DNA from 3 places in the Sphingobium sp. TomTYG73 genome. Region 2 is predicted to be linked to each of the others. Evidence: riboswitches for the same ligand, from Rfam matches in the RefSeq annotation. Region 2 holds a riboswitch; each other region holds the start of a gene.
The links. Region 2 has a riboswitch for cobalamin ahead of ACZ5TH_RS13035 (HoxN/HupN/NixA family nickel/cobalt transporter). Riboswitches for the same ligand answer to the same signal wherever they lie in the genome.
Positions count from the first base shown of each region.

Region 1 (6,963 bases), on a different replicon from region 2:
GCGATCAGCAGCGCGGCGCCGAGGAGGACGCAGGGCAGCGCGATCCAGACATGGGCGTAGCTGCGATTTTCAAGGCTGCCCATCAGCCAGTTCATGATCTCCATCGCCGCGAAGGGATTGGGTGAGAGGTTGAGCGACAGGCTGATCCCCGCCCCCGCGAGGGTTGCGACGGCTATGCCTGCGAGGATCAGGGTCAGCGGGCTTTCGGATGGGCCTGCGAGCAGGAACAGCGCGGCGATGGCGATGAGGCTGGCGATGATGGCGAGGGCGGGGAGGATGAGCGGGTGAAGCTGCGCGAGGCCGAAATATAGGGCGCAGACTGCTCCGAGAGCCGCCGCGTTGGAGGCGCCAAGGACCGAGGGTTCAGCGAGTGGGTTGCGGAGATAGCCCTGAAGCGCGGCTCCGGCGAGGCCCAGCATCGCGCCGACGATGAGACCGAGCAGCATGCGCGGCAGGCGCAGGTCGATGAGAATAGCGCGGGCGACCTCATCACCGCCGCCGGTGAGGACGGCTAGGATGCGGGCGGGAGAGAGTGGTACGGCGCCCAGCGTGAGGGAGCCAAGCGCTGCCAAAAGCGTGAGCGCGATCAGGATGGGGAGCAGCAGGGGATGGCGGCGGGCCTTCATGGCTTGCGCGCTCCAAGGCTGCTGATAGGGGTTGTAGTGCTGCGGCGAAAGCGGGAGCACGGCGCTTTGCGGAGGCTGGATTGGTGCGCAGAAGGTTGTTGGCGATATGTTGTTTGGTCGGCCTGACCGGCGCTGCGCCCGCGCCGCCCAAGCGTATCGTGTCGCTCAACACCTGTTCCGACCAATATGTGCTGGCGCTCGCCGATCCGGGGCAGATCGCGGCTCTGAGTCCCTATGGGCATGATCCGGAACTGTCGGCGGCGATCGCCAAGGCGCGGCGTTTTCCGGTACTGAAACGTCCGGCCGAAGAGGTATTGGCGCTGCGTCCCGATTTGGTGATCGGCTTTCCCGATGGCACTGGCGGCGTTGTCAGCGCGCCGGACGGGCGATGGCGCAAGCTGGGGCTGGCGAGCGCGGACAGTTTCGCGGCGATCAGGGGACAGATCCGGCAGGTGGCGGCCATTGTCGGCCATCCCGCGCGGGGCGAGGCGATGATCGCGGGCATGGAGCGCGACCTTGCCGCCCTGCCCCGGTCCCGGCGCGGCGGCGTGGCTGCCTATTATCAGCGGCGCGGCTATATGACCGGGACCGGCACTTTGGTCGATGAGTTGATCCGGCGCGCGGGCCTCACCAATCTGGCTGCGAAACTTGGCAAGCCAGCGCTGGCCCAGGTGCCGTTGGAACAGATGATCGCGGCCAGGCCCGACTATCTGATCGTGGAGCAAGGCAGCGAAAAGGTCGTCGATCAGGGGACGGAAATGCTGCACCACCCGGTGCTGCGATCCATTCCTCGCATCCGCGTGCCGCAAGCCTGGACGGTCTGCGGCGGCCCCGCCTATGTGCGGGCCGCGCGCAGCATCGTGGCGCAGGCGGACGCCGCAAGCAAAGGCAGGGCGCGCCCAAAGGCCGCGCCCCTGCGATGAAGGGGGGCAGTCGCCCACCCCCTTCACCTTCTACCGTCAGAAGCGGACACGCACGCCGCCATAGGCCGACCGGCCGTAGGTGCCATAACCATAGGCGGTGGCGTATTCCTGATCGAACAGATTGTCGATGCGACCATAGATTTCGAGCCTTTCCGTGATCGGGAAGGACGCGCGGATATCCGTTACCGCATAGCCGTCAATCTGCACCCGGTTGCGGGTCACGGGGTCGAGATCGACGCTGTCGCTGACCATCGTCACGGTCGCCCCGGTCGACAGGCCGAAGGACCAGGCATAATCGACCGATGCGCTGACGGCGTTAGCGGCGCGGCGCAGCAGGCGCTCGCCAAAGGCCGCGCTGCCCGGCGAACGATCACGCGCATCGACATAGCTATAGGCGGCGGTGAAGGTCAGTGCATCGACCGGACGCAGCGTCAGCGTCGTTTCCACGCCCTTGGCGCGGGTGCGATCCAGATTGCCATAGGTGAATGTCGTATTGTCGTAATTCAGCTGGTCCCGCGTGTCGCGCCAGAATCCGGTGACGGACAGCACCGCCCGGTCGCTCCCCAGATTCTGGTCGAAGCCGATGTCGTAGCTCTTCGAACGCTCGGGCTTCAGGTTCGGATTGCCGCTGAATGTATCGTAAAGCTGATAGAGCGACGGCGCCTTGAAGCCCTCCCCGTAGCTCAGGCGGAAATTGGTCGCGCCGCCATTGGGCGTGTAGTTGGCGTTCGCGCCGAACGTCGTCGCGCCGCCGAACTGGCTGTGATCGTCATGCCGCACGCCTGCGGTCATGGACAGGCCTTCAACTGGCTTCACCACCGCGAGGGCATAAACGCTGTCGATATTGGCGCGGTGGCTTTCCTGCGAACCGAAGCCGAAAAACTCATAATCGGGCCGCTCATGTTCATAGCCGAGCAGCAGCTTTACGTCATCGATGGGCTGATAGACGCCTTCATATTCGAAGCGCAGGTTCGTCCCGGAATAGCCGAAGTCCGGGGCGTTGCCGCGCACGAAATAATAATCGCGATCCTGCTGATACCAGGTAACGGCCGCCCGGTTGGTCAGCTTGCCGTCGAACAGCGCCAAATTCACGCCCGCATAGCCGATATATTGATTGGACTTCGCGACGTCGGGGCTGTCGGCCGGCGTGCCAAAGAAGCTGTCATAGTCGAGATCGCCGTTGATATAATAGCCGCGCAGGTCGAGGCTCAGATCATCGGTGAAGGCGATCTTCAGCCGGGCATTGCCAGTGATATTTTCATAGCCATCCTTTTCCGCGCCACCGAAATCGGAAGAGACAGCGGAGATGCCATCGGTGCGGAAATAGGCGAGGCCCACGCCGCCCGACAATATGCCGCTGGTGCCCGATACATCCGCCTTCGCATTCAGCGTATCGGCATAGCCATAATCGACCGACGCCTTGCCGCCGAACCCTTCGCTTGGGATACCGGTCATGATGTTGACGACGCCGCCGATCGCCTGGCTGCCATAGGCAATGGAGTTGGAACCGCGCAGCACCTCGATCCGGCGGATATTGCCGACAAGCAAATTGCCGAAATCATATTGATCGCCGATGCCGCTCGGGTCGTTGACCTTCACGCCGTCGATCAGCACCAGCGTCTGCGTCGTTTCGGCGCCACGCACCGACACGCTGGTGACGTTGCCCAAGCTCCCGGTACGATTGAAGCGGACTCCCGGTGTGGTGACCAGCAAATCGACGACGCTGACATTCTGGCGGGTTTCAATCGTCTTTTCGTCGATCACGGTCACCGCCTGCCCGACTTCATCGGTAGGCTGTTCGATGCCGAGCGCGGTGACGATGATTTCGTCCGCGTCTGCGGCGAGCGCGGGGGTGGCAGCGAGGAGCGCCAGCAGTGAAATTCCGGTCCTGATCATATTTCTGTCTTCCCTGAGCGCCATGCGACATGAGCCCAGGGCCTGCCGCATGAGCGGCCGGTGCGCGGGAAGAAGAGACGCCAGCCCCGTCACGCGCACCGATGCGGCCCTGCGCCGCTTCGTCGCTCAGACGGAAAACACCGTGCCCGGACCTATCCCTGGACCCAAGGCAAGAGCGACCATGCGCCGGTAGGTTTCCTGGCTCGCGGGTCGTCGCGGTGATGCACGCCTTCCCGGACTTTTGGTCCAGTGGCTGGTCCCCCTCGCCTTCCCCTTTGAAGGCTTGCGGGTTTCCCTGTGCATCGCGCTCGCCGCTTACAGTTGCAGGGACAGCCGCGGAGTTGGACGGTGATCCCGTCCGCACCGCATTCCCTTTCCGGCGCGATCTTTCGTGAACAGTTGCCCGCTCACGCCGCGCGCCATAGGGGAAGTTGAGGGTTCTGCCAAGGAGTGGATAATGCGATTGCTGGGTGCGGTGCTGGCTGGGGGACGATCCAGCCGTTTCGGCAGCGACAAGGCATTGGCGCTGATGCCGGACGGGCGCACGCTGATCGACCATGCTGTGGCGGCGATCGCGCCGCATGTGGAGGCAGTGGTGGTCTGCGGGCGGAGCGTCGAGGGGCTGACGGGGCTAGCGGATCGGCCAGCGGCGGACATGGGGCCGCTGGGCGGGCTGAACGCGGCGCTGCATTATGCGCGCAGTCAAGGTTACGATGCGGTGCTGACGACGGGGTGCGACATGCCCGTTTATCCGGCGGCGCTGGTGGAGGCGCTTGTGGGTGACAGTGGGGCGGTGCTGAAAGGGCAGCAGCTTGCGGGATTTTGGCCTGCGTCGCTCGCGGACGAGCTGGATGCGCATCTGGCAGAAGAGAATAATCGGTCGATCTTTGGCTGGATCGAGCGGTCTCGCGCGCGGGTGGTGGAGCGGCCGGAACTGGTGCTGCCGAATATCAATCGGCCGGAGGATCTGGCGCGCTGGCGCGAGCCGAACTGAGCTTGCCGAAGCCCCCTCCCTTCCTTCCAACTAAGTTCGGGGGCATTCGGCAAGCTCAGGGCAAAAGTTGCAAAGAGCCGGTCTTCAAAGCTGAAGAGCGACGCTGGCTGCAACCCCTACAGGCATGGTCGTTCCCGCCACCGCTTCGCCGATCAGCAGCAGGGTGGGGTCTTCGTCGCTGATCGTGGCGACCAGGAAGGCTAGCGCGGACAGCTTGCCCCGGATCAGGCGTTCGGTGGGGAGCGAGACGTTCACCGCCACCATCACCGGCGTTTCGGGATCGCGTCCGGCGGCGATCAACTGGCGGCTGATCTCTCCAGCGGCGGCGCGGCCCATATAGATGCCGAGCGTGCCGCCGGGACGGGCCAGCGCTTCCCAGTCGAGCTTGAGCGGTTCACCGGCTTTCAGATGCGCGGTCACCAGCGTCAGGCCTCGCGCCTTGCCGCGCAGGGTGAGCGACGCGCTGCCGCTGGCCGCTGCTGCGCTGGCGGTGGTGATGCCGGGGCAGATGTGGAAGCGGATGCCGTCGGCAGCGAGATGCTCCATCTCTTCGGACGAGCGGCCAAAGACCGACGGGTCGCCGCCCTTGAGGCGCACGACGCGCTTGCCAGCCTTGGCGGCGGCGAGGAGGAGGTCGTTGATGCTTTCCTGCGCCTTTGAATGGCGGCCCGAACGCTTGCCGACGCTGACCCGATCGACACCTTGGGGGATGAGATCGAGCACGCCGGGGCCGACGAGCGCGTCGTAGAAGACGATTTCGGCGGCGGCGATCAGCTTTTCGGCCTTGCGGGTGAGGAGGTCCGGGTCGCCCGGACCTGCGCCGACCAGCCAGACTTCACCGGGGGCGATTAGTTCATTCGGCTGCATGAAGGGCCTCCTGCGGAATTTGGGCGAGGATGTTGGCGAGCGCGGGACGGCAGGACCCGCAATTGGTGCCAGCGCCGATCGCCTTGCCGATGGCGGGGACATCGACCAGGCTCTGGTCGCGGATGGCGGTGACGATCTGGTTCAAACCAATGTCGAAGCAGACGCAGATGGTCGGCCCCTTGTCGGGCTGGTTGCCGGGACCGCGCGCGGCGAGGACGGATGCGCCCACCTCTTCGGCTTCGAGCTGGCTGATGAGCCAGTCACGCGACGGCAGCAGGCCAGTGCGGGTGACGAAGAGGACCGCTGCCAGCTTGCCTTCCCCGATGATGGCGATGCGGCGGGTGCCGCGCGTCATGTCGACGGCTTCGACGCGGTCACCCTTGGGCAGGCAGGCTTCAAGCCGCACGGGGTCGCCATTGCCCGCGACTTCGTAGAGCGCGCCGCCGGGAACGGTGACCTTCGTGGCCCAGAGGCAGGGGATTTTGGCGGGCTGCTCTCCGCGCAGGATGAGGAAACCCTTCCACTCGGTGGCGACCTTTTCGATGCTGGCGGGCGTCGATTTGAAGCCGGGCTGGCCGGAATGGGGATCGACCAGCGGGCGCGGCAGCAGGCCGGTGCGGCCGCCTGTGGAGACCTGATCCGTCCAGTGGATCGGCGTGAAGATTTCACCCACACGCTGGCCTTCGCTGAAAGCCACGCGGAAGATGCTGTTGCCCTGCGCGGTCTGGACGCGGGCGAGGTCGCCGTCGCAAATGCCCAGTTCCTGCGCGTCCTGCGGGTGGATATCGACCAGCGGCTCCTCCCGATGGCGGGCGAGCTTGGCTGAGAGACCGGTGCGCGTCATCGTGTGCCACTGGTCGCGGTAACGGCCGGTGTTGAGCGTCATGGGCCACTGCTTGAGCGGCTCCTGAAGGTCCATTTGCTTGGTGAGGACCAGCCGCGCCTTGCCGTCGGGGGTGGAGAAGCAGCCATCGGCAAAGGGCTTGTCGCCGCCCCAGCGGAAGGGCTCCATCGCTTCATAGGCGTCGTTGCCGATGGTGGCCTGGGCACGGAGGTTGAGCAGGCGCTGGCCGTCATTCTGATAGGCGGTCAGGCGGGCATGTTCGCGCCAGATGTCGGCGGGCCGGTCATAGGCGAAGGCGTTTCGAAAGCCCATGCGGCGGGCAACTTCCTTGACGATCCACCAGTCGGGTTTGGCGTCGCCGGGGAGCGCCAGGAAGGGGCGCTGGCGGCTGATCGTGCGGTCGCTATTGGTGACGGTGCCGTCCTTCTCGCCCCATCCGGCGGCGGGCAGGCGGACGTCGGCATGGACGCTGGTGTCGGTGTCGGCGATGATGTCCGACACGACGAGGAAAGGGACAGATTCCAACGCTTCACGGACGCGGTTCGCGTCGGGGAGCGAGACGGCGGGGTTGGTCGCCATCACCCAGAGCGCCTTGACCCGGCCTTCGTTGATGGCGCGGAAGAGATCGACGGCTTTGAGGCCGGGCTTGGTCGCCATGTTCGGCGCGGCCCAGAAGCGGCCGACACGCTCAACATTCTCGGGGGCGAAGTCCATGTGGGCGGCAAGTGTCGAGGCAAGGCCGCCGACTTCGCGGCCGCCCATCGCGTTGGGCTGGCCGGTGATCGAGAAGGGCGCGGCGCCCGGCTTGCCGAT
Region 1 is NZ_AP027339.1:95,479-102,441, reverse strand. It holds gene ACZ5TH_RS00510 (FecCD family ABC transporter permease) at 1-626, opposite strand, end outside; gene ACZ5TH_RS00505 (ABC transporter substrate-binding protein) at 740-1,549, shown strand; gene ACZ5TH_RS00500 (TonB-dependent receptor plug domain-containing protein) at 1,586-3,445, opposite strand; cobalamin riboswitch at 3,617-3,841, opposite strand; gene mobA (molybdenum cofactor guanylyltransferase) at 3,903-4,439, shown strand; gene cobA (uroporphyrinogen-III C-methyltransferase) at 4,524-5,306, opposite strand; gene ACZ5TH_RS00485 (molybdopterin-dependent oxidoreductase) at 5,293-6,963, opposite strand, start outside.
Region 1: linked by a shared signal. The riboswitch ahead of ACZ5TH_RS00500 (TonB-dependent receptor plug domain-containing protein) and the one ahead of ACZ5TH_RS13035 (HoxN/HupN/NixA family nickel/cobalt transporter) in region 2 are both predicted to bind cobalamin.

Region 2 (6,963 bases):
GACCGAAGCGATGGACCCGAAGGGAGAATGCCTCACCCCGGCAGAAGGGATCGTCCTCCGGCTCGCCCCATCGCTCGGCAACGGCTGTACGAACGTTTTCGGGAAAGTCATCAAATGCCGCCCGATAGTCGGTGAGTGCGAGCGAGCAGGGCGCGTCACCTCCGGTCATATGCCGCATCAGTGCCGCGCCATCGGTTGGCGCGTCGCCAGTCCGGTAGCCAGCCTCCGCCAGCGCGCGCAGGATCGCCGCCGCGCTTTCCGGCGTGTCGAGGCCCACGCCATTGCCGATCCGTCCATCCCGGTTCGGATAATTGGCAAGGACCAGCGCCACATGGCGGCCTTCAACCGGCGTCAGTCCCAATCTGGCCCAGTTTGCAGCCAGTTGGGAAACAAAGTGCACACGATCAGCCAGAAGCTGCGGCACCACGATGCTGCATTCCGTCCGCGTATCGAAGCGGGCGGCGGCCTTGAAAGCGACCGCGCGGGTGAAGATGCGCCCATCCACTTCGGGCAAGGCAATATGCATCGCCAAATCGCGCGGACCCAGCCCCCGAGCGCTGTCCTGCCACGCCGCCTGTTCGGCGCTGGCGAACAGGGTCTGGAGAACCGGGCAATCGGCCCGCTCCAATATGGATGGCGTGCGCGGTTCGCCCGGCGCCGATGCGGCAAAGGCGGTGGCGTTCAGAATGACGTCCGGCCGAGCCGCCCCGATCACCCCTTCCAGAAAGTCGCGCGCAAAGGGTTCCCGCAAAGCCCGAACATGGACCGGCAGGACATTAAGTCCCTCAGCCCGCAATCCCGCAATCATCGCGTCCACCGCCTCCAGCGTCCCGGCGATCAACAAGGCGCGGTAGAAAAGAAACAACGCCGTCGGCTGGCCGGATATCCAACCGGCCTTCACCTGTTCCAGCGTCGGGCGTTCGGCACCGGGAAGATACAATCCCGCGTCGGCGAGCGGAACCGGCGCGTCGGGCGCGCCCGCGTCCAACCCTGCAATCCGCGCGGCGGTCCTTAGAAAAGCCGTGGCATTGGCGACGCCACCCTGCCGCAGATAATCGCGCAGCCGGTCGCATATTTCCGGGGGCAGGGTAGACGCCATCCGCAGTTCGGGATCATCCTCCCGCCCGTCGGCGATGGCGGCGAAGGCAATGCCCCTGTCGCGCGCGACATTGGCGATTTCCTCAATGCCATAGGGCCAATAGCTCTTGCCCCCCAACAGCACCACGCACACGAATTTCGCGTGGGAAATCACCTTCTCGACATACAGGTCGACCGAATAGGGATGCTTGAGCTGAAGGAGATTGGCCAGCCGGATGGACGGCGCGCTTTCCCCCAGCATGGCGGCGGCGCTGGCAAAACAGGCAAGATCGCTGTCCGCCACGGTCAGCAGCACGATGTCGCCCGGCGATTGGCCAAGGTCGATCGCTTCGTCTCCATTGGAGACGGTGCCCGGCGTGGCGGTCAGCAAATGCATCAGGCGGCCGCCACCTGCCGGATGAATGCCCGTTCGATCGCCGTCCGGTCCAGCCCCGCCTGGCCGATCACCACCAACCGCGAAGCGCGCGTCTCCTGCGCCTGCCAATGTCGGTCATAATGATGCTGGATGCGTGGCCCGACCGCCTGAATGACGAGCCGCGCCGGACGGCCCGCAATGGCCACGAAGCCCTTCACCCGCAATATGTCGTGATCGGCTATGACCTGCTTCAGAGCATCCAGCAGCGGCGCAGGATTGCCCAATTCTCCCAACTCCATGACGAAGCTGTCGAAATCCTCATGGTCATGATCCTCCTCCTCGTCATGGTGGGAGGGGCGGGCGTCAACCTGGTCCTCGACCCCGGCATCAAGGCCGAGCAGGACCGCCGGGTCGATCTCCCCCCGCGCGGTGCGGACGATACGCACGCCCGGCCGGATTTCCGCCGCCAGATCCCGCTCCAGTTCCGCAAGCCTGCCGCCCTCGACCAAGTCGGTCTTGTTCAGCAGCACAAGGTCGGCACAGGCCAGCTGGTCCTCGAAAAGCTCCTCGATCGGGCTGTCATGGTCGAGCGTCGGGTCCGCCGCCCGTGCCGCAGCCAGCGCTTCCTCGTCATGGGCAAAGCGCCCCGCAGCCAGAGCATCGGCATCGATGAGTGCAATCACCCCATCCACCGTCGCCCGTGTCCGGATATTCGGCCACTGAAACGCCTTCACCAGCGGCTTTGGTAGGGCAAGGCCCGAAGTCTCGATAATGATATGATCGGGCGGCACATCTCGGTCGAGCAGTCGCTGCATCGTGGGCAGGAAATCGTCCGCCACGGTGCAGCAGATGCAACCGTTGGCCAGCTCGATAATATCCTCATCCGTGCAAGCCTCATCGCCGCACCCCTTGACCAGCGATCCATCGACGCCGACATCGCCAAATTCGTTGATGATGAGGGCAAGCCGCCGCCCACCCGCATTTTCGATCAGGTGGCGGATCAGCGTCGTCTTACCGGCGCCCAGAAATCCCGTGATGACGGTGGCGGGAACCTTGCTCATAAAGTCTGTCCTTGATTGGAGAGGAGCACCTCGATTTCGTCGAAGCGCTTCCAGCGGTAGATGATCCAGCTCACCAGCCAGCAGGCGGCGAACAGGCCGATGATGAAGAAGCCGAGGCTGTTGAAGTGCTCGCCCAGATTGGCGGCCACCGACCAGACGCCGCCCGTCAGGCCCAGCTTGTCGCCCAGCAGCGCCGCCGCCTCGATCCCGCCGATGACGATTGCGACCAGCGCGGACACCGATGTGATGGTGATGTTGTAGTAGAGCTTGCGGATCGGCTTCACGAACGCCCATTGATAGGCGCCCATCATCAGCGCGCCGTCCGCCGTGTCGATCAGCGCCATGCCCCCCGCGAACAGCAAGGGGAATATGAGCACGGTCGCGATCGAAAGCCCGCTCGCCGCCTGACCCGCGGACAGGCCGAGGATCGCGACTTCGGTCGCCGTGTCGAACCCTAGCCCGAACAGAAAACCCAGCGGCGCCATGTGCCAGCTGCGCGTGACCAGACGGAACAGCGGCCGGAACAGGCGGGCCAACATGCCCCGATTGCCCAGCAATATGTCCATATCTTCATCGACATAGGCGCCACCACTGCGGACGTGGTTGAAGGTCTTTAGAACCGACCGCAGGATGATGAGGTTCATCGCGGCAATGGCAAAGAGGAAGGTGGCGGAGATGATCGTCGCGATCATCCCGCCAATCTCGCCCGCCGCCTCAACGCGGCTAAGCGCGCTGGCGGCGAAGGCGATGAGGACCGCCGCGATCAGCACGATTGCGCTATGGCCGATCGCGAACCACAGGCCGACGGTCAGCGGCCGCTGACCTTCCTGCATCAGCTTGCGCGTCACATTGTCGATCGCGGCGATATGGTCGGCATCGACTGCATGGCGCAGCCCCAGGCTCCAGGCGAGCAGGGCGGTGCCCAGCATCATCGTGTCGCCCGCAAAGATCAGCGAGGCGCATAGCCATAACGCGATGTTGGCGGCGATCAGCCCCGCGAAGATGAAAGTGGCACGGCGACGAAGCGCCGGAAATTGCATGGCCATAAAAGCATGGCTCCCGTCAGCGTCAGCGAGACTGGACGGGACCTCCGCTAAGCGGCCGACATTCCGCGCCGGACGGACGCATCTTTGCGCCCGGCACGCATGCCGGTGCGGCCCCGCCGCACGCGTCGCTCAGACGGAATACCGTGCCCCGGCCATCCCCTGGGCCAAAGCAAGAGCGACCAGACGCCGACAGGTCTCCTGGCTTGCGGGTCATCGCTCGACACATGGCCTTCCCAGGCCTCGCATGATTTAGCGTCCGGCCCAGTGGCTGACCCTCCGACAAGTGACGGAAGGTCGATATGCGTCTCGCTCACCGCTTACAGTTGCAGGGACAGCCGCGGATTTGGGCGCCTTGTCAGCAGCCCGCACCGCATTCCCTTTAAAGCCCTTCCGGGCACCGGCGCGATCGAGGCCGTGCATAGATGGCTTGCCCGCCAAAGGGAAGCGGCAGTTGCATGGCCGCGTCCATTTGCTTGCCGGAGGCACATTGCCCGCCTAGACCGGCCCTATGTCTTCGCCCTTCTCCTTCACCCGCATCACCCCCGATGGCGACGCATCGTCCGTGACGCGCGAGTTGGCGGAGGAAGTGCCCGTCGCGATCGAGTTCAACGGCGTTGGCTATGCCGTGTTGATGGCGACGCCCGCCGACGTTGCGGAACTGGTGCAGGGGTTCGCGCTGGCCGAGCGGCTGGTCATCCCATCCGACGCGCCGATCGACGTCGATGTCCATGCTACGGAGCAGGGCCTTGTCGCGCGGGCCACGCTGCCGGAAGACCGCGTCGAGGGGCTGCTCGGCCGGGTCCGTCATCGCGTCTCCGATTCCTCCTGTGGTCTGTGCGGCGTGGAAAATCTGGAGCAGGCGATGCGGCCCTTGCCTGCCGTGACCGCCCGATCGGAAGCGAGCCGGGAAGCTATCTTCGGCGCCCTGCGCGATCTTGCCGCACATCAGCCGCTCAACCGGCAAACCGGCGCGGTCCATGCCGCTGCCTTGGCGGGACCGGATGGCGCGATCCGCCTCGCCTATGAGGATGTGGGCCGCCACAATGCCTTCGACAAGCTGATCGGGGCCATGCGGAGGCGGCAGCTATCCTGGGATGGCGGCTTCGCGCTGCTGTCCTCCCGCTGTTCCTTTGAGCTGGTGGAAAAGGCAGCGCTCGCCAATTGCCCGCTGCTCGTCACCATATCCGCCCCGACCCGTCTGGCAGCCGAGCGTGCGACCAGCGCCGGATTGCCGATCGTCGTGCTTGCCCGGCCCGATGCCATACTCTCGGGGGGGGGCCTGCCCGACTGACAAAGCGCCGCTCCATCTACCGCTTGCGGACGCGCCGCGGGCTCTTTATCAGCAGCCCCGCGACAGGTTCCCCTCGGGGATCAAAAGGGAAGTCGGGTGTAATGCCCGCGCTGCCCCTGCAACTGTAAGCGGTGAGTGGACCGGCCACGCAGCCATTGGGGGAGCTTTTCTCCCGAGAAGGCGGTCGGTTCGCAGCGACCCGTGAGCCAGGAGACCTGCCTGCCGCAGTCGTTCTTCGACCGGACAGGGTGTGCCGGACGAACGGGGTTCCCCTCGCGGACGACAGCCACCGCCTTGCTCGCCATCCGGCCGGGCAGGGCCGTTTGCGGTTCGATTTTGCGGGGAGGACCATGATGACGGTCTTTCATGTTCACATGGTTATGAAAGTGCGCCGCTGATGCTGCGCGCGGTCGAAAACGGGGCGTCGGTGGTGGTCTGCTCGACCTGCCGCCTGTCCGCTGATCAGCGGGAAGATGGAGCAGGACGGCGCGGCGGCGCGTTGCTGGTTGAAGCGATGCGCGATCTTCAGGCGGCCGAGCCTGCTTATGATGCGGTTGCCGTGCAGGACATGCCCTGCCTCTTCGCCTGTCAGCGTCATTGCACCGTCCATGTGCGTGGCCCCGGCAAGGTCGGCTACGTGCTGGGCGACTTCAACCCGGATGCCGACGCCGCCCGCGCCATCCTCGACTATGCCCTGCGCCACGCGGCCAGCGAAGAAGGCGTCGTGCGCTACGCCGAATGGCCGCAGGGAGTGAAGGGCCATTTCATCGTCCGCACCCCGCCCGAAGGCTTTGTTTGCACATGATCGGCTTTCAGGATCGCGGTGGCTTCCAATCCGCGCTCGCCAACCTCCCTCAGCCTGATGCGGCGGCGATCGAAGCGGCAGCGGCGCGGCAGGCATCTTTGACGAAGCCCGCCGGATCGCTCGGCCGCCTGGAGGAGGTCGCCCTCTTCATGGCAGGCTGGCAAGGTCGCGAACGTCCACGCACCGACCGCATCCGCGCCGCCGTCTTCGCGGGCAATCATGGCGTCGCCGCGCGCGGTGTCAGCGCCTTCCCGCCCTCCGTCACCGCGCAGATGGTCGCGAACTTCCAAGCAGGTGGCGCGGCGATCAACGCGCTTGCGGGCGCCTGCGGAGCCGAGCTGGTCATTGTCCCGCTCGCCCTCGACAATCCCACCGCCGACATATGCGAAGCCTCCGCGATGACGGAAGCGGAGTGCCTCGACGCCCTGAACGCGGGCGCCGCCGCCGTCGTGCAAGATTGCGACCTGTTCTTCGCAGGTGAAATGGGCATCGCCAACACCACTTCTGCCGCCGCACTGTGCCTTGAATCCTTTGATGGCGAGGCGCAGGACTGGACGGGGAGGGGCACCGGCATCGACGCAGCCGCCCTCACTCGCAAGACGCAGGCCGTCCAGATCGCGCATACGCTGCACGGTCCCCATTGCACCGACGCCTTCGAAACCCTCCGCCGTCTCGGCGGGCGAGAGATCGCGGCGATGGCAGGCGCCGTCCTTGCCGCGCGCATGATGCGTGTGCCGGTGCTGCTCGACGGCTTTATCTGCGGCGCGGCCATCGCCCCTCTGGCGCGAGACAATCCCGCCATCACGGCCCACTGCCTCGCCGCCCACTGCTCCGCCGAAGCAGGCCATGCCCGGCTGCTCGAAGAGCTCGGCCTGCACCCCTTGCTTCACCTCGACATGCGCCTCGGCGAAGGCAGCGGCGCAGCGGTCGCGGCGCAACTCATCCGCTCGGCCCTCGCCGCGCACGACCAGATGGCAACCTTCGCCGAAGCCGCCGTGGCTAACGCGCTATGAGCCCGCTCACGCTCCATCTGATGCGCCACGCAGCGCCACAAACGCCCGGCCTCCTGCTCGGTCACATGGATATGCCCCCCGACCCGGCCGCCATGCAGCTATGCATCGAACGATCCCGCGCGCTTGCGTTCGACCGCCTGATCAGCTCCGACCTTGCACGCGCCCACGCTCCGGCCGCCCTGATCGCAACCAACAGGCAAGTGCCGCACGACGTCGACGCGCGCTGGCGGGAGCTGCACTTCGGCGCGTGGGAAGGCACCGATCCCGCAACTCTCCCTGCTGAGGAAATTGGTC
Region 2 is NZ_AP027340.1:15,517-22,479, reverse strand. It holds gene cobN (cobaltochelatase subunit CobN) at 1-1,474, opposite strand, end outside; gene cobW (cobalamin biosynthesis protein CobW) at 1,474-2,514, opposite strand; gene ACZ5TH_RS13035 (HoxN/HupN/NixA family nickel/cobalt transporter) at 2,511-3,560, opposite strand; cobalamin riboswitch at 3,732-3,977, opposite strand; gene fdhD (formate dehydrogenase accessory sulfurtransferase FdhD) at 4,069-4,851, shown strand; cobalamin riboswitch at 4,899-5,088, shown strand; gene ACZ5TH_RS13025 (DUF1636 domain-containing protein) at 5,249-5,656, shown strand; gene cobT (nicotinate-nucleotide--dimethylbenzimidazole phosphoribosyltransferase) at 5,653-6,669, shown strand; gene ACZ5TH_RS13015 (histidine phosphatase family protein) at 6,666-6,963, shown strand, end outside.

Region 3 (6,963 bases), 390 kb from region 2:
GGTCCCGCACCGCATGGATACAGGCGGCGAGGTTTGCCGAAGTCCGCCGCTCCTCGTCCATCACGCCAACCTTCAGCTGATGCCGCTCCAGCCCCAGCAAATCCTCGATCGCGTCGAACAGCTCGTTGGTGAAGGCGACCTCTTCCGGCCCGTGCATCTTGGGCTTCACGATATAGATGCTGCCCGCCCGGCTATTGACGAAACGCCCGTTCCGCCGAATGTCGTGCAGGGCGATCAGGCTGGTAACGATCCCATCCAATATCCCTTCCGGCGCCTCGTTCCCATTGGACAGCCGCACCGCAGGCGTCGTCATCAAATGCCCGACATTGCGCACGAACAGCAAAGACCGTCCCGGCAAGGTCAACGCACTTCCATCCGGCGCGACATAGGAGCGGTCCCCATTCAACCGCCGCGTCATCATCGCGCCATTCTTCTCGAAACTGTCCTCCAGATCGCCCTTCATCAGGCCGAGCCAGTTGGCATAGGCCGCGACCTTGTCCGCAGCATCCACTGCCGCAACGGAATCCTCCAGATCGCAAATGGTGGACAGCGCCGATTCCAGCACAACGTCCGCCAGATGCGCCGGGTCATCCCGCCCGATCGGATGGCCTGCGTCGATCACCAGCTCAATATGCAGCCCATTGTTGCGAAGCAGGATGTTGTCGCCTGCCCGTCCGGCAAGTTGCGCAGGGTCGCGCAAGACCGGCGTGCCGCCCGCCCAATCCGCCCAACTTCCCTCCGTCAGAGGAACCGCCCGATCCAGGAACGCCTTGGCCCACCCAATCACCTGTGCGCCGCGCGCCGGATCATAGCCCTTGCCCGCCGCCGCGCCCGGAATGGCATCGGTCCCATAGAGCGCATCATAAAGGCTTCCCCACCGCGCATTGGCTGCATTCAATAAGAACCGTGCATTGAGGATAGGCACCACCAGCTGCGGCCCGGCCAATGTGGCAAGCTCCTCATCCACTTGGCTCGACCCGATGGAAAAAGGCGCAGGCTCCGGCACCAAATAGCCGATCTCGGTCAGGAAAGTCCGATAAGCGTCCCCGTCGACCGCCTGCCCCGCCCGCGCCTCATGCCACGCATCTACCTGCGCCTGAATGGCGTCACGCCTTTCCAGCAGAGCCGCATTAAGCGGCGCAAACCGCGCGAAAATCGCAGCCGCGCCCTTCCAAAACGCCTCCGCCGCGATCCCCGTCCCCGGCAGGACTTCTCCATCGATAAAGCGCGCCAGCTCGGCGGCAACCATCAGGCCCGATTTCTCGATCATGCCGTCCATGGGCAACTCTCCATCCAAAATACTGTGACGAAAGCCTATAGACCCCTCTCCATCCTCGCACTAGACAACAAGAACTCAAAGCATCTGTTCCTCACAGGAAAAGATCATCGATGGATCCCGATTATCTTCTCTTCGCCCGCGCGGTGGATGCAGGCAGCCTTTCGGCGGCAGGCCGCATATTGAACATCTCGCCCGCCATGATGTCGAAACGCATCTCCCGGCTGGAAGCGCGCCTCGGCGTCCGCCTCATCCATCGCACCACGCGCCGCCTTGCCCTGACGGAGGAAGGCGTCGGCCTGCACCGCGACCTTGTCGCCATCCTCGACGCCATCCAGCAGGCGGAGCAACGCGTCACCAGTCGGCATCGGAGCGCGTCCGGGCCGCTGCGCATTTCGGCTCCCACCTCCTTCGGCCGCCTGCATGTGGCGCCCCATGTTGGCCGCTTTCTGGACCTCCATCCGCGCGTCGATCTCGAACTCAACCTGTCCGACGCCTATGAAGACCTGCTCGCCGAGCGCATCGACGTGGCGATCCGTATCACCAGCGACATTCCTCTCCATCTGGAGGGACATCATCTCGCCACCAACCGCCGCATCCTCTGCGCCAGCCCCGCCTATCTTGCCGCGCATGGCATTCCGGACAAGATCGCCGACCTCCCCCGCCACCGCCTGCTCGCGGCCGATGGACAATTGCCATGGCGGCTGGTGAATGGCCGCGCGCGCAAGCTGATCGATGGCCAAAGCCATGTCCGCACCAACAGCAGCGAAATCGTGCGCGAACTCGCCCTTACCGGAGTCGGGATCGCCTTGCGCTCGCTCTGGGACGTGGGCGACCTGATCGCGGAAGGCAGCCTCGTCCGCGTCCTCGACAGTTGGGAAGGCCCCGCTGACCTCGCCGTTCACGCCGTCCACCCCCGCGCCGCAGGTCGTCCCGCCGCCGTAGACGCCTTCATCGGCTTCTTGCGCGACACCTTCCGCGATGCATCGTGGAACCGGGGCGGCTGATAGCAAGAAGCCCCTTAGCGCCATCCGCTCAACTGCTTGAAAAGCGCAGAAATCCCTTCCTGAAATCATTTGCAAGCAGGCTGTCAAAAAACAGAAGCTTTCCGGCGTTAACCTGCGTAATGGCAGCGGGAAACAGGCCGATGTTATCGTTCGAGCCATAAGAAATTGAGAGAGGATAAGGGCCATGCGCCCCAATGACGCATCACATTTTTCCGCCTGCGCCGCCCAGGAAGCGCGGCAAGCCAGGGAAGCCCGCCTTCGCGGCGCAGACCAGGCCACCATCGCCCTCCACAATGAACGCGCCGTCCGCTACCAAGCCATGGCCCTACGCCTCCAGCGCGAGCGCGGCGCGACGCTGAACTGATCCATCAACGCCAAGCGGCTACGCCAGCGTCCCACCACGTACCGTCATGCCAGCGAAAGCTGGCATCTCAGGCGACCACGCGCCTCCTAGCAAGGGGATCCCAGCTTCCGCTGGGATGACAAACGGAAAAATGAGGGACACGCCCATTCCCTCTCCCCAACCCTCTCCCCTGAAGGGGAGAGGGGGTAAGTTACCTCACCCAACCACCCCCCCTTGCCCTACCCCCACAGCTCCGCTATCGCCCCCGTCACCCGGGCAACCCCCGGACATGATCGCGCCGGTGCCTCGAAAGAGGCTTAAAAGGGAACATGGTGAAGGAGGCACCCGCCTCCCCAAGCCAAGGCTGTCCCTGCAACTGTAAGCGGCGAGCGCGATGCACATCGCCCCACCTCATAGGCGGGATGGGGCAAGTCACTGGGCCGGACGCTAAATCCTGCGAGGCCCGGGAAGGCCGTGCATCAAGCGATGACCCGCGAGCCAGGAGACCTGCCAGCGTCTGGTCGCTCTTGCCTTGGTCCAGGGGATGGCCGCGGCACGGTAGTTTCCGTCTGAGCGACGAACGAGCGGCGAGAGGCCGCTTCGGTGACGCTGGCGGTCGCCTTGGGGGCGTCCGGCCGTCGGCGCGCGCCGGTCGCCGTCCGGCGGCAGGTCTCTTGCCGAGTGTCGCCAGACGCCCGGAGTGCATGATTTGAAACTACCCAACCAACTCCGCCGCGCCGCCTGCGCGCTGACCGCCACTCTCCTTCCTTTGCCAGCCTTCGCCGCCGAAACGAACGACGCAGGCGAGGATGCGAACACCATCGTCGTCTTCGGCCGGGGCGAGGACAAGATAGGCACCGCCCATGCAGCCAGCGAGGGCAGCGTCGGCGGCGCGGACCTTCTCGTCCGCCCGCTGCTGCGCGTCGCCGAACTGCTCGAAGCGGTGCCAGGCATGGTCGCGGCCCAACATTCGGGCAGCGGCAAGGCCAATCAATATTTCCTGCGCGGCTTCAATCTGGACCATGGGTCGGACTTCACCACCTATATCGACGGGGTTCAGATGAACTTCCGCACCCAAGGCCACGGCCAGGGCTATCTCGACCTCAACGGACTCATCCCCGAAATCATCGCGCGGGAGGATTTTCGCAAAGGCCCCTATCGCGCCGATGGCGGTGACTTCGCGCTCGCGGGCGCGGCCTATATGACCACGATCGACGGCTATGACCGTCCATGGGTCGCGGCGGAGGGCGGCTCCTTCGGCTGGCGCAGGCTGGCGGCGGGCGGCACGGTAAAGGCGGGCGCAGGCAATCTCACCCTCGTCGCCCAGGCCAAGGCTTATGACGGCCCGTGGCAGGAGGCCGAACATCTGCGCCACTATGCAGGTTTCGCCAAATATACGCTTCCCGCCGGGGCCGGTAAGATCGACGGCACGCTCCACGCCTATCGCGCGACATGGCGTCCCACCGAGCAGATCCCCGAACGGATCATCGGCACCCCGCTCTGCCCCGATGTCTTCTGTTCGCCCGATCCGTCCGCGCGCGGCGAAACGGCGCGCATCATCGGCAATCTCGCCACTGTACAGCCGACATGGCGCGCCAATCTCTACGCGCAATTCTACGACTGGACGATGTTCTCCAATCCCACCTACACCGATCCCGACGGCACCAGCGCGCAGATCGAGCAGTTCGACCGCCGCTGGGTATTGGGCTTCACCGGCGAAAAGCGTTGGGACATAGCCCCGGCACTGCAACTGAAGCTCGGCACGGAAAATCGCTATGACGCGATCGGCAATGTCGGCGTCAATCGCACGTCGAACCGCGCTTTCCTCTCCTCGCTCGGCCGCTATCGCGTAAAGCAGGGGTCAGCCGCCCTTTATGGCGAAGCCACCGTCACGCCGCTGCCGGGCTTGCGCATCACTGGCGGCCTGCGCGGCGACTATTATCATTATGACGTCCGCGCCCGCGACGCCGTCGCCGCCGCGCTAGGCGAAGGCAGCGGATCGGACACGCTCGTCTCTCCCAAGGCGTCGGCCGCCTGGGCAATCACGCCGCATGTCGAACTTTATGCCAATTGGGGCCGGGGCTTTCATTCCAACGATGCGCGCGGCGCGGTCAATGTCGACACGCCTGTCCCGATGCTCGTGCGCGGCACGGGCAAGGAATTGGGCGGCCGCCTGCAACTACCCGGCTTCACCTTCACCGCGACCTATTGGTGGCTCAATGTCGGGAGCGAGTTGCGCTTCGTCGGCGACTCCAACGCGGTCGAACCCAGCGGAGCCAGCCGCCGCCACGGCTATGAGCTTGTCGCCTTCTGGCGCCCGCTCCCCTGGCTCGCCTTCGACGGCAATTACACCGCCAGCCACAGCCGCTATACCAATGGCGACCATATCCCCAACGCTTTCAAAAATGCCGCGTCCGCCGGGGCCGCCATCGTGCTCGATCCATGGGAAGCCAGCATCCGCGTCCGTCACCTTGGCCCCTCGCCGCTGATCGAGGACAATAGCGTGCGCGATTCCGGTAGCACGGTCGTCAACGCGCGCGCCGCCTGGAAGGGGAAGCGGGTGCAAGTCTATGCCGAACTGCTCAACATCCTTGGCAGCGGGGACAAGGACATCGCTTATTATTACGAGTCCTACCTTCCCACCACCGATGCGGAGCCTGTCGAAGGGAGGCTGAGCCGCGTGGTCGAACCGCGAACGGTGAGAGGCGGCGTCAAGTTCAGCTTCTGATGCTGGGGAAGGCCGCATCTAGAAAGAGCCTGCGGCCTTCCCAATCAATGGCTTACATAATGAACGGCGATGTTCATAAAGTAAAAGTGGATAGGGCAACGGTCAAACTACAATAGAATACATGTTAAATACCCGTGGAAATTTTGAGACGTAGTTGACGTCTTTTCGCCGCTATGCAATTTTCCCCCTCGGCAATCTGGACAAAGAATCAGTAGCCTGGAGAGGATGCCAATGAAGCACGCACCATTAAGGGGCGCCGTTTTTCACGCGATATTGCGTGACTGCCTGGAAGCACAGCGCGCCCCCAAGGAAACAGAAATACAACTGATCGCCTGCAAGATATGGCAGGACAGTTTCGCGGCGATCACGCACAAGAACTGGCACGACCTCGTACCGGGCGGCGAGGAGTATGAATACACCATCAACGCCGCGCGCATGGCCTTCGGCCTGCACGCGACCAACACCGCCGCCTAAATGGATAGCCCAATCCGCTTACGCCGACGATTGCCGGATCAAAGCTGGAACTGGGTTATCCATTCGCAGATGAGCGCGGGCTTGCTCTCGCCTTCTATCTCTACCGTTGCTTCGGTGGTCAGCTGAATCTGCCCCGGCCGCTTTTCGACGATCTCCAGCGGCTTGAACCTTCCGCGCACACGTTTGCCGGATCGTACGGGCGCCAGAAAACGCAGCTTGTTGCTGCCATAATTGATCTCCGTGGCGCCGTCGGGAACGATGTCGCCTCGCGCGTCGGCGCACAGGTGCGGCAGGAGTGAAAGCGTCAGGAAACCATGAGCGATCGTCCCGCCAAAGGGCGACTGCTTCGCGCGCTCCGGATCGACATGGATATATTGATGATCCTTGGTCGCTTCGGCGAACTGGTCAATCATCTCCTGACTGACCAGGAACCAGTCCGACACGTCTTCCTCGTCCGCTCGCGCCTGAAGATCATCGAGAAACTGGCTCATTCCATTCACCCCCACGCTGCTCCAAGAGCAAAACTATGCACAAGCATGCGCGAATGCGATAGGAAAATACTCCAGTGGTGATGAGGATCAGTTGGACCTTGTCAGCGGCGTCGAGTTACTTACCCTTCCCAAAAGAATAAGCTGGAGAGGCCATGACTGGAGAAGACAAGAAGCTTCGGCTGCACGAAAGCCGTGCAGCCGAAGAGTCGAGGGATGGATATCGATCGCGGAACCATCCACGATCAAACATCGCGGAATATGATCTAGCGCCGTGGTCGGCCCACATCATCCTTGCAGCGTGGGAAGGGATCATCTGATGAGCCCCTCTCATCCGTCCAACGACCCTTTCGGAATGGAACATGAGCTGCTGCTGGCGGCGCTCCGACGGCGGCTACGAGCAGCGGGCCTGACCCAGGCCGACGTCTCGAAAAAGCTTGGCGTGGGCACCGCCACCGTCAAACGATGGCTGCATGGCCGTGGGCTGGGCCTGCGCACCTTGTCGCAACTGTGCGCACTCGCCGACACCACGCTCACCGAAATCGCCGAAGAGGCCGCCGTGCGCGATCGGTCATCCGACAAGCTGACGCTGGCGCAGGAAAAGGCGCTGACCACAAGCCCCGAACTATCCACCATTTTCTTCATCA
Region 3 is NZ_AP027340.1:401,848-408,810, reverse strand. It holds gene ACZ5TH_RS14765 (malate synthase G) at 1-1,279, opposite strand, end outside; gene ACZ5TH_RS14760 (LysR family transcriptional regulator) at 1,390-2,283, shown strand; gene ACZ5TH_RS14755 (hypothetical protein) at 2,468-2,647, shown strand; cobalamin riboswitch at 2,914-3,155, shown strand; gene ACZ5TH_RS14750 (TonB-dependent receptor) at 3,396-5,354, shown strand; gene ACZ5TH_RS14745 (hypothetical protein) at 5,586-5,828, shown strand; gene ACZ5TH_RS14740 (MaoC family dehydratase) at 5,867-6,319, opposite strand; gene ACZ5TH_RS14735 (helix-turn-helix domain-containing protein) at 6,636-6,963, shown strand, end outside.
Region 3: linked by a shared signal. The riboswitch ahead of ACZ5TH_RS14750 (TonB-dependent receptor) and the one ahead of ACZ5TH_RS13035 (HoxN/HupN/NixA family nickel/cobalt transporter) in region 2 are both predicted to bind cobalamin.